3 regions of the Peribacillus muralis genome follow, and region 1 is predicted to be linked to each of the others. Evidence: riboswitches for the same ligand, from Rfam matches in the RefSeq annotation. Region 1 holds a riboswitch; each other region holds the start of a gene.
What was found. Region 1 has a riboswitch for S-adenosylmethionine ahead of mtnW (2,3-diketo-5-methylthiopentyl-1-phosphate enolase). Riboswitches for the same ligand answer to the same signal wherever they lie in the genome.
Positions count from the first base shown of each region.

Region 2: it holds a riboswitch for S-adenosylmethionine, as region 1 does, so the genes downstream of both, ABE28_RS21780 (O-acetylhomoserine aminocarboxypropyltransferase/cysteine synthase family protein) here and mtnW (2,3-diketo-5-methylthiopentyl-1-phosphate enolase) in region 1, are expected to answer to the same signal.
Region 3: it holds a riboswitch for S-adenosylmethionine, as region 1 does, so the genes downstream of both, ABE28_RS19170 (methionine ABC transporter ATP-binding protein) here and mtnW (2,3-diketo-5-methylthiopentyl-1-phosphate enolase) in region 1, are expected to answer to the same signal.

Region 1 is NZ_CP017080.1:2,715,813-2,719,086, reverse strand. It holds gene ABE28_RS13150 (pyridoxal phosphate-dependent aminotransferase) at 1-1,022, shown strand, start outside; SAM riboswitch class I at 1,138-1,288, shown strand; gene mtnW (2,3-diketo-5-methylthiopentyl-1-phosphate enolase) at 1,392-2,624, shown strand; gene ABE28_RS13140 (2-hydroxy-3-keto-5-methylthiopentenyl-1-phosphate phosphatase) at 2,631-3,274, shown strand, end outside.
Region 2 is NZ_CP017080.1:4,471,135-4,474,408, forward strand. It holds SAM riboswitch class I at 164-278, opposite strand; gene ABE28_RS21780 (O-acetylhomoserine aminocarboxypropyltransferase/cysteine synthase family protein) at 398-1,708, opposite strand; SAM riboswitch class I at 1,810-1,915, opposite strand; gene ABE28_RS21785 (thioredoxin family protein) at 2,077-2,385, opposite strand; gene ABE28_RS21790 (toprim domain-containing protein) at 2,404-2,754, opposite strand; gene gcvH (glycine cleavage system protein GcvH) at 2,843-3,226, opposite strand.
Region 3 is NZ_CP017080.1:3,942,238-3,945,511, reverse strand. It holds gene ABE28_RS25855 (hypothetical protein) at 1-155, shown strand, start outside; gene ABE28_RS19175 (GNAT family N-acetyltransferase) at 182-892, shown strand; SAM riboswitch class I at 1,020-1,131, shown strand; gene ABE28_RS19170 (methionine ABC transporter ATP-binding protein) at 1,290-2,312, shown strand; gene ABE28_RS19165 (methionine ABC transporter permease) at 2,326-2,976, shown strand; gene ABE28_RS19160 (MetQ/NlpA family ABC transporter substrate-binding protein) at 2,998-3,274, shown strand, end outside.

The DNA.
Region 1 (3,274 bases):
TCGTGAAAAGGTTACAAACAGCAGCTGAAAAAACGATCAACCATAAATATTCGCCGTTCAGGGGACATCAATATTTAAAAGATGCTGCAGCTTCCTTTTATGAACGGGAATATGGCGTCAAGCTCGATCCAAAAAGTGAAATAGCCATTCTTTTTGGCGGTAAGGCAGGACTTGTCGAATTGCCGCAGTGTTTATTGAATCCAGGAGATACGATACTCGTACCAGATCCCGGCTATCCTGATTATCTTTCCGGTGTCGTTTTGGCTCAGGCGCAAATGGAACGCATGCCGTTGAAGGAGGAAAATGCTTTTCTACCGAATTACGAAGCTATACATAAAGATGTGCTCGATAAAGCCAAAATGATGTTCTTGAACTATCCGAATAATCCTACAGGTGCATCCGCAACCGGAGAATTTTTTAGCGAAACCGTATCCTATGCTAAAGAGCATTCAATTTGTGTGGTCCATGATTTTGCGTATGGGGCAATAGGTTACACTGGAAGAAAACCGATTAGCTTTCTCCAGGCAGAGGGAGCGAAGGATGTCGGGATAGAAATATATACACTCTCGAAAACTTACAATATGGCAGGATGGAGGGTCGGCTTTGCTGTAGGCAACAAAAGTGTCATTGAAGCTCTTGAACTGCTGCAGGACCATTTATATGTGAGCCTTTTTCCGGCGATACAGGAGGCTGCAGCAACCGCCTTGCTTGATTCGCAAGAGTGTGTAGAGGAATTGGTGAAGGTGTATGAGGGGCGCAGGAATGTTTTCATCGAGGGGTTACGGGACATTGGCTGGGAGGTTAAAGCTCCGGATGCTTCTTTTTTTGCCTGGCTTAAAATACCAACGGGATTCACCTCCGAGAGCTTTGCCGATCATTTATTAACGCACGCCCACGTGGCGGTAGCTGCTGGAAATGGGTTCGGCGAATTTGGCGAAGGATACGTCAGGGTCGGGCTTCTGACCTCCGAAGAGCGGCTCAAGGAGGCTGTAGGGCGGATACGCAGGTTAAATCTGTTTTAAACTTTAGTGAATCCTCATACAATTAAAAACTTATTGACAAAGTATGGATTACCTGTCAGAATACTAAATAAATTCTTAATCTTTCGAAACTACCATGTACCTATATATCAGCGTTTTCTTATTTTGAGCAGGTGGAGGGACTAGCCCGATGAAGCCCAGCAACCGACCGTAATTCCATTGTAAGATGGGGCGGAATCCTCCGCCGGACTTTCTCGTCCACAGGGCACGGTGCTAATTCTTGCAGCATATGTGCTGGGAGATAAGAAGATGGCTTTTTTAAAGCCTCTTCGTCATGAAGGGGCTTTTACTATTATTAAAGAGTCCGATAATGACTTCGTGAGATTACTAACGTGTTATAGGAGTGATCAAATGAGCGAGATAATCGCCACTTATTTAATTCATGATTTTAATGGGAATCACGAAAAAAAAGCGGAAGGCATCGCCTTGGGCCTGACTGTAGGAACATGGACGGACCTGCCCCAGCTGGTTCAAAAGCAGCTGGAAAAGCATAAGGGTCGCGTCGTCTCCGTATCGCCGCTTTCCGAAGAAGAGGGGGCAAACCGGTACTTCGATCGTAAGGTGTATCGTTCGATCATTAAAATCGCGTATCCGGCAGGAAATTTCTCAAATGATTTGCCAGCCATTTTGACCACGGTCTTCGGAAAACTGTCATTGGACGGTGCGGTTAAATTGATCGACCTTGATTTTATCGGGGATATCGAAAAAGCTTTCCCCGGTCCCAGATATGGCATTACAGGAATCAGGAAAAAGATTGGAGTGTATGACCGGCCGCTAGTCATGAGCATTTTCAAAGGTGTATTAGGGCGTGATCTAACGTTCCATAATGAGCAATTGAAGCAACAAGCGTTGGGGGGTGTCGACCTTGTTAAAGATGATGAAATCCTCTTTGATCAGGGACAGACGCCATTTATTGAAAGAATCAAAACCGGCAAGAAAATATTGACCGAAGTCCATGAAAGTACTGGTCACCGGACGTTATATGCCGTCAATCTATCAGGAAAGACATTCGAGTTATTGGATAAGGCGAAACAAGCGGCAGATGCGGGTGCAGACGCTTTATTGTTCAACGTCCATACATATGGCTTGGATGTATTGCAAGCCCTGAGTGAACATGATCAAATCAAGCTGCCGATCATGGCCCATCCGTCATTTAGCGGAGCGTTGGGCTCATCCTCCTTTTATGGTGTCGGCTATCCACTATTGCTTGGTAAATTAGTCAGGCTATCAGGTGCGGATCTATCATTATTCCCATCCCCTTATGGAAATGTCGCACTTGAAAAAGAGGAAGCATTGGCGATCGCCAGTGCATTGACGAAAGACGAACCTTCATGGAAAGAAGCATTTCCAGTTCCTTCAGCTGGTATTCATCCAGGGATGGTACCCGATTTGATCAAGGATTTCGGACTGGACAGTGTCATCAATGCCGGAGGCGGAATACACGGGCACCCTGACGGAGCTAAGGGCGGGGCAGAGGCCTTTCGTTCTGCTGTGGAAGCCGTCCTTGAAGGAAAGGACCTAGCTGAGGCGGCGTCAAATGAAGAAGCATTAAAAAAAGCGCTTGTTTTATGGGGAGGACTATGAGAAAGCATGAAACCAATCATCTTTTGTGATTTTGACGGAACGATAACCAACACGGATAACATCATTTCCATCATGAAAAAATTCGCTCCCCCGGAATGGGAAAGGTTGAAGGATGACGTTCTTCGGCAAAAAATCAGCATATCCTCTGGGGTTGGGGAAATGTTTTCCCTGCTTGATAGTGACCTGAAGGCAGAAATCATTCAATTCGTGAAGGAGAAAGCACACATCCGGCCAGGTTTCCATGATTTCGTTGAGTATACGAAACAAGCTGGGTTTCCTTTATATATCGTAAGCGGAGGCATGGATTTTTTCATTGCCCCACTATTAAATGACATCTTGCCCACAGGCACGGTTTTTTGTAACAATGCCCACTTTGATAAGAAAAAGATCTATATTGAGTGGCCGCATGCTTGTGATGAGCAATGTAATAATGAGTGCGGCTGCTGTAAGCCGTCGATTATGAGGCAAATGGCTGGTGCGGATGACTTCATGTATGTAATTGGTGATTCCGTGACTGATTTTGAAGCGGCAAAACGGGCTGATTTTGTTATAGCCCGTGATATATTGCTTGAGAAATGCATAAGTGAAGGTCTGCCGCATCGAGGGTTCGAAACGTTTTATGATGTAATGGAGATTTTAAAGCAGCGTGA
Region 2 (3,274 bases), 1.8 Mb from region 1:
CTTGCTCACCTCTTTTATCCTATAAAACCTATGAACTTAGTTGCTTTCTCTACATAATCCAGCTTGCGTTTCTTTACCCATGCACATGCTTAGGGTTTCCTAAATTTAAAAATAAAAAAACCTTTCTGCATGAGCAGAAAGGCAGATAAAGAAACTGGCCTTCCTCTCATCTTCCAAAGTGTTTACACTTTGTGTGAATTGGCACCTTTCCAAGGAAAAACCTCCTTGTCGGTTGCCGGGCTTCATCGGGCACATCCCTCCACCTCTCTTGATAAGAGCTAATATATAGAATATTTCGTACATCATTACGTTCATTAGTATGGAGAAATTTTATCACAGATAAAAAAGGAGTGCAATGTATAATATTTCTAGAACAAAAAATATCAGGACTTTTTACTTAAATCGATTTGGATGCCAGTGAAACGATATCCGTCGCTTTTTCGATGGCCTGCTCTAAATCCTCTATTAAGTCTTCTACGTTTTCTATCCCGATGGATAGCCGGACTTGATCGGCACTCACCCCTGATTTTACCAGACCTGCATCATTCAGCTGTTGATGGGTGGTGCTGGCAGGATGGATGATTAAACTTTTCGCATCGCCGACATTCGCTACATGTGACCATAATTCGACTGAATTGATGAGCCTTGCCCCTGCTTCACGATCTCCCTGGATTCCGAAGGTCACGACGGCCCCCGCTCCTTTAGGCAAATATTTATCGGTAAGCGGCTTATCCGGGTGATCCTCATCAGCTGGATGTGATACCCATTTCACGGCAGGATGATTTTTCAAGTATTGAATGACGGTCTTCGTATTTGCAAGATGCTCCTTCATTCTGACATGCAGCGTTTCTAGGCCAAGCGTAAACTGGAAGGCACTTTGGGCACTTAGGGCAGGACCTAAATCACGAAGCAATTGCACCCTGGCTTTTGTAATGAAGGCCGCAGGACCAACTGCCTCGGCATATACCAAGCCATCGTAGCTTGGATCAGGCTCCGTAAAGCCAGGGAAGTTCGGCGAGTTCCAGTCGAATTTGCCTCCATCCACGATGACACCGCCTAATGTCGTTCCATTACCCAAGAGCCATTTCGTAGCGGAATGGATGACTATATCCGCTCCAAAATCTATCGGTCTGCAAAGGTAAGGTGTAGCAAAGGTGTTGTCGATGATCAAAGGTATGTGGGCTTCATGGGCGATTTTTGCCACTGCTTCGATATCGAGGACCCGCAAACTGGGATTTCCAATCGTTTCAGCGAAAATGGCCTTCGTTCTTGGCGTAATCGCCCTCCTAAAATTCTCAGGATCATCGGGAGATACGAACTTCACTTTAATTCCGTATTTAGGAAGGGTGTTTTCAAAAAGGTTATACGTGCCCCCATATAAGGTAGAGGCAGAGACGATTTCATCCCCTGCACCGGCAATATTGAGGATTGACAGGGAAATGGCAGCCATTCCGCTTGCAGTTGCCAATCCGCCGATACCGCCTTCCAATAACGCCATCCTCTCCTCGAAAACGCTGACCGTCGGATTATGGAGCCTAGTATATATATATCCCGTTTCCTTTAAACCAAATAAATTGGCTGCATGATCCGTATCTTTGAACAAGTATGCATTGCTTTGATAAATGGGAACGGCACGGGCTCCGGTTTCATCTGCTTGCAGCCCGCCATGAACACTCAATGTTTCGAAACGCAATTTTTTATCTGACATGTGCTTTCTCCTCTTCTTCTATGGATTTATTTGGAACAGCCTGGGAATGGTTCTTATCCTACACAAAAAAACCACTTCCACAAGAAGAGGCTTTCATACACACCTCATCTTCCAGAGTCAAAACTCTGCTGGAATTAGCACCGTATATATATGTATACCGGTTGCCGGGCTTCGTCGGGCCAGTCCCTCCGCCACTCTTGATAAGAACTATTTAATTTTGATCTTTTCTTGCAACAGTAATTTCTACATTCAAAATATAGCATTTTACGATTACCCAGTCAATAAATTGTTAGAATATTCTTTGTTTTTATTTCTTTTTTCGTTGAAAAAAATAAAGCCAAGAACCCAATCCGTTTCCGGTTGGGTTCCTAGCTAAGTTCCTTAAGCAAGCCATACAGATACGGAACGGATTGAAAGGCATATATTTTTTCATGAAGTTGTCCTCCCTTAAAGAGCAATAAACAGGGGACACTTTCGATTTCATATGTTTCGGCCATCCCTTGGACATAGTTCATATTCATTTTGCCTGCCATCATTTCCGGGAATAATTGCAAAGATATATCCAGCATCTTAGAGGCGACCTGACACGTGCCGCATAAGGGCGTATATAAATATAGGCAAAAGGTTTCCCCGTTTTCAATAGCTAGCTTGCACGTTTCCTCTTTCCACTCCTGCATCACTCAGTCTTTCACCCTTTAACTTAAAAATTTCATTTTTACATTCATGTTGGCAGATAGAAGTACAGTTGCAATATGATGTTCCGGCGAGCTTTCCACTTCTTTGTACATTTTATTAATGTAAAGGTGGTTCGCTTCCGGCATTTCCCTTCGAAATTGCTTTCGCAGCTTTTCTCCCGATTCATCTGCATCAAAGAGGAGATAAACATCCCGGTCCATCAATTCCTCCACCAATTCATCCAGTTTGGTTATTGAAATGGTCCCATTCGTACATCTTATTTCCACAACTTCATTCAAAACGGAGGCAACCTTTTTTCTGTCGGAGCTGCCTTCTACAATGATCACTTTATCATAATCGCCGCATTCCATGTCATCACTCCATTTCACGAATTGTGGACAACTGCCAGACACAAAAGGAAAAAGAGAGCAGACCGGTCAGCCTCCTCTCTCTTTCGTCTTACCCGTTGATCAAGCTTTCATATTCTTCCGCACTCATAAGCCCTTCAACATCACTGCTGTTCGTTGGTTCAACCACGATCATCCATGCTTTTTCAAAAGGAGATTCATTCACATACTCTGGGTTGTCACTTAAATCTTCGTTCACTTCGACAACCTTGCCGCTGATCGGAGCATACAGCTCAGAAACGGTCTTAACCGATTCAACACTTCCAAATGGCTCGTTGGCTTTGAGCTCGTCACCGACCTCCGGAAGCTCGACGAAAACGATGTCCCCAAGTTCCGATTGGGCAAAAGCCGTGATCCCGATGCGGACTGTTCCATCTTCGGTTTTGACCCATTCATGTTCTTTCGTGTAACGAAGTTCTTTTGGTGTTGTCGTCATTATTGATTCCCTCCATATGTACAGCTTGTATTTTCTATTACATTATAA
Region 3 (3,274 bases), 1.2 Mb from region 1:
TGAAGGAAGTGAATAACGAAGCTTTCTCTTTAAAAGAACATTTGCAGCAGTTGGAGGAGAGTTTAGTAACGTCCGAGATTCGTAAATCAGTGGAAGCACTTGCACGGATATTGAAGGGTGGCTTCTTTAAGTTCGGCAGTTCAGGCCGGATATAGTCAAAAAGCGATTGTATGGGGTCAGAATGATCTTAAGCGATTTTGACATGCATCCCTTATCCGAAGATACCGTGTTAACGAAGTTTCTGAATTTTGATGAAGTGATGGCCGAGCATACGATAAGAAGTTCAATCTGGCAATATCGTAATGGCAGCTGGCAAATGTTTTTTCATCAAGGGACGAAAACGAATTGCCCTCTTATTAACAGCAAAGTGTGCATGAACGTATCAAGAAATTATCCCAACAAAACGAAAGAGGGAGATGGAATGATCTTTCGAACCATTAATATCGACAAAGATAAGGAAACAATCGTTGCATTCCGGAAGGATTCGTATGTGGTAAGCTTTGGGTCGGAAGAAGGTTTTGGCGATGAAGAGGCCTATCTGCAGCGAATGCGGGAGAGGGTGTGCCAGTTTCCGGATGGGCAGGTGATCATCGAACGGGATCGGAAGCCGATCGGACAGATGGAGCTTCAAATTCGCCAGTATGACGGGGCTGAGATCGGCTATGTGAATCTGTTTTATCTTATTCCGGAATACCGCGGTAAAGGGCTTGGCAAGGAGTTGGTCAGCTATGCAGAATTCTTTTTCAGGAAATTCGGGGTATCCGAATATCAGTTAAGGGTGTCTCCAGATAATCAGGATGCGCTTCGTTTATATTCGAAGTCAGGAATGGTGAAGCTACGGGAGGAAAACGAAAGGTATCCTGTATGGAGAATGAGTAAATTCTTGCTATAAGTATTTTGATATAGTAAATAAACGATAAATTAACTATCCTATTAAAATATTTCGAATGTTGGAAATGGTGGTTGACTTCTACGAAATTTGAGTTTATAGTGAAGGACATAATTAAATATTACGTTATTTCTTATCAAGAGATGTGGAGGGACTTGGCCCTATGATACCTCGGCAGCGGGTTTTTACTTTTGTAAAAATACTGTGCTAATTCCAACGGACGAAAGTTTGAAAGATAAGAAGGAGCTTTTCTTAGATAATTAAATTAAGAGTTTACTCTTTTTTATTTCTAAAAGAGGCCTCTTCTGTCTGATGACGGAGGAGGCCTCTTTTGTTTATTCATGGCAAAGCTCTTCTCTGATATGAAATCGAAAAAATGAACAACGTGGGAGGAGACAGGATGATAGAGTTTCAGCATGTTAAAAAAGTTTACGAAACAAAGAAGCAGACCGTCGAAGCATTGAAAGGAATTGATTTGACCGTTGAGAAGGGGGATATATTCGGTGTTGTCGGTTATAGCGGGGCTGGGAAAAGTACGTTGATCAGGTTGGTCAATTTGCTGGAACATCCTTCTGAAGGTAGGGTAATCGTCGGCGGGAAGGAGCTCACTTCATTGAACCCGAAGGAATTGCGGGCAGAAAAGAAGAAAATAGGGATGATCTTTCAGCATTTCAACTTACTAAACTCAAAGACCGTTTTTGATAACATTGCGATGCCGCTCGTTTTATCGGGCACGCCGAGTAGGGAAATCAAAGACAGGGTTGGCGAGCTGCTTGAGTTCGTCGGCTTATCCAGTAAGGCAAAGAGCTATCCGGAACAATTATCCGGCGGTCAAAAGCAGCGAATCGGGATTGCGCGGGCATTGGCCACCAACCCATCGATCCTTTTATGTGATGAAGCGACATCTGCGTTGGACCCGCAAACAACGAGTGCCGTTCTGCAGCTGTTGAAGAAAATCAATAAAGAATACGATATCACCATTTTGCTCATCACCCATGAGATGTCCGTGATCAGGGAAATTTGCAATAAGGTGGCGGTGATGGAGGGTGGATACGTCGTTGAACAAGGGTCAGTGTTCGAGGTTTTTGCCAAGCCCCAAACCGAAATCGCCAAAAACTTCGTGAGAACGGTGATCCATGATGAGATTCCGCAAAGTTTCCTAAAAAGGATAGGGACACACGTTCCGATTATTTGGAAAATTAATTTTATTGGGACTACTTCCGGTACCCCGCTGCTTTCGACGATCTCGAAGAAATATGATGTTCACTTAAGTGTATTATCTGCCAATATTTCCGAAATTCAAGAAACGCCGTTTGGGAATTTGATCATCGAAGTGACAGGTGACAAACAAGAGGTAGCCGAGGCGTATCAATATATTAAAGATGAGGGAATTCTCGTCCAGGAGGTGCAGGTAAATGGGTAATTCACTTTGGGGAATGGAAATAACGGCAGATCAGCTATCGACTGCTTTCGGCGACACTCTTTATATGGTAGCCCTCTCGTTGATTTTTTCCGGACTGATCGGACTTCCGCTGGGCGTCTTGCTCGTCATAACAAGGAAGGGTCACATCATGGATAATAAATGGATCTTCAATGTATTGAACCCAATCATAAATATTGTGCGTTCGGTTCCATTCATCATCTTGCTTGTTGCAATCATTCCGTTCACTAGATGGATCGTAGGCACGGGAATTGGTTCGAATGCGGCAATTGTTCCACTTGTTTTCTACGCCGCGCCTTATATTGCCCGGCTTGTGGAAAACTCCCTGTTGGAGGTGGATAAAGGAATCATCGAGGCAGCCCAGGCAATGGGGGCGACAACATGGCAGATCATTTATCGCTTTTTGATTCCTGAGGGACTCAGTTCGCTGATCCTTACATTTACAACAGCGACGATCGGGCTTGTTGGTGCCACGGCGATGGCAGGAGCGGTCGGTGCAGGCGGGGTCGGGGATCTAGCTTTGGCTTACGGTTATCAAAGATTCGATACGATGACGATGGTCGTCACGGTAGCAGTGCTCGTGATCATCGTTCAATTACTGCAATCCACCGGGAACTTCGTTTCCAGAAAAATCAGAAGAAGATAAACATATCAGGAGGTAGGAGACATGAAGAAAATTTTAGTAACGATCATCGTATTGACATTTGCACTTATCACGGCAGCATGCGGAAACGAGAAGGGGGCATCAGGCGGTTCAGATGATGTGAAAACAGTGAAAGTCGGTGTCAGCAGTGGGGATACGCGAACGTGGGAGTACATTGTCGAATTAGCCAAAAAGAAGAACCTTAACATCGAGCTGGTCACGTTTAATGATTATATTCAACCAAATCTTGCCTTGAGCGAGGGCGAAATCGATGCGAACTCATTCCAAACGGTCGCCTATT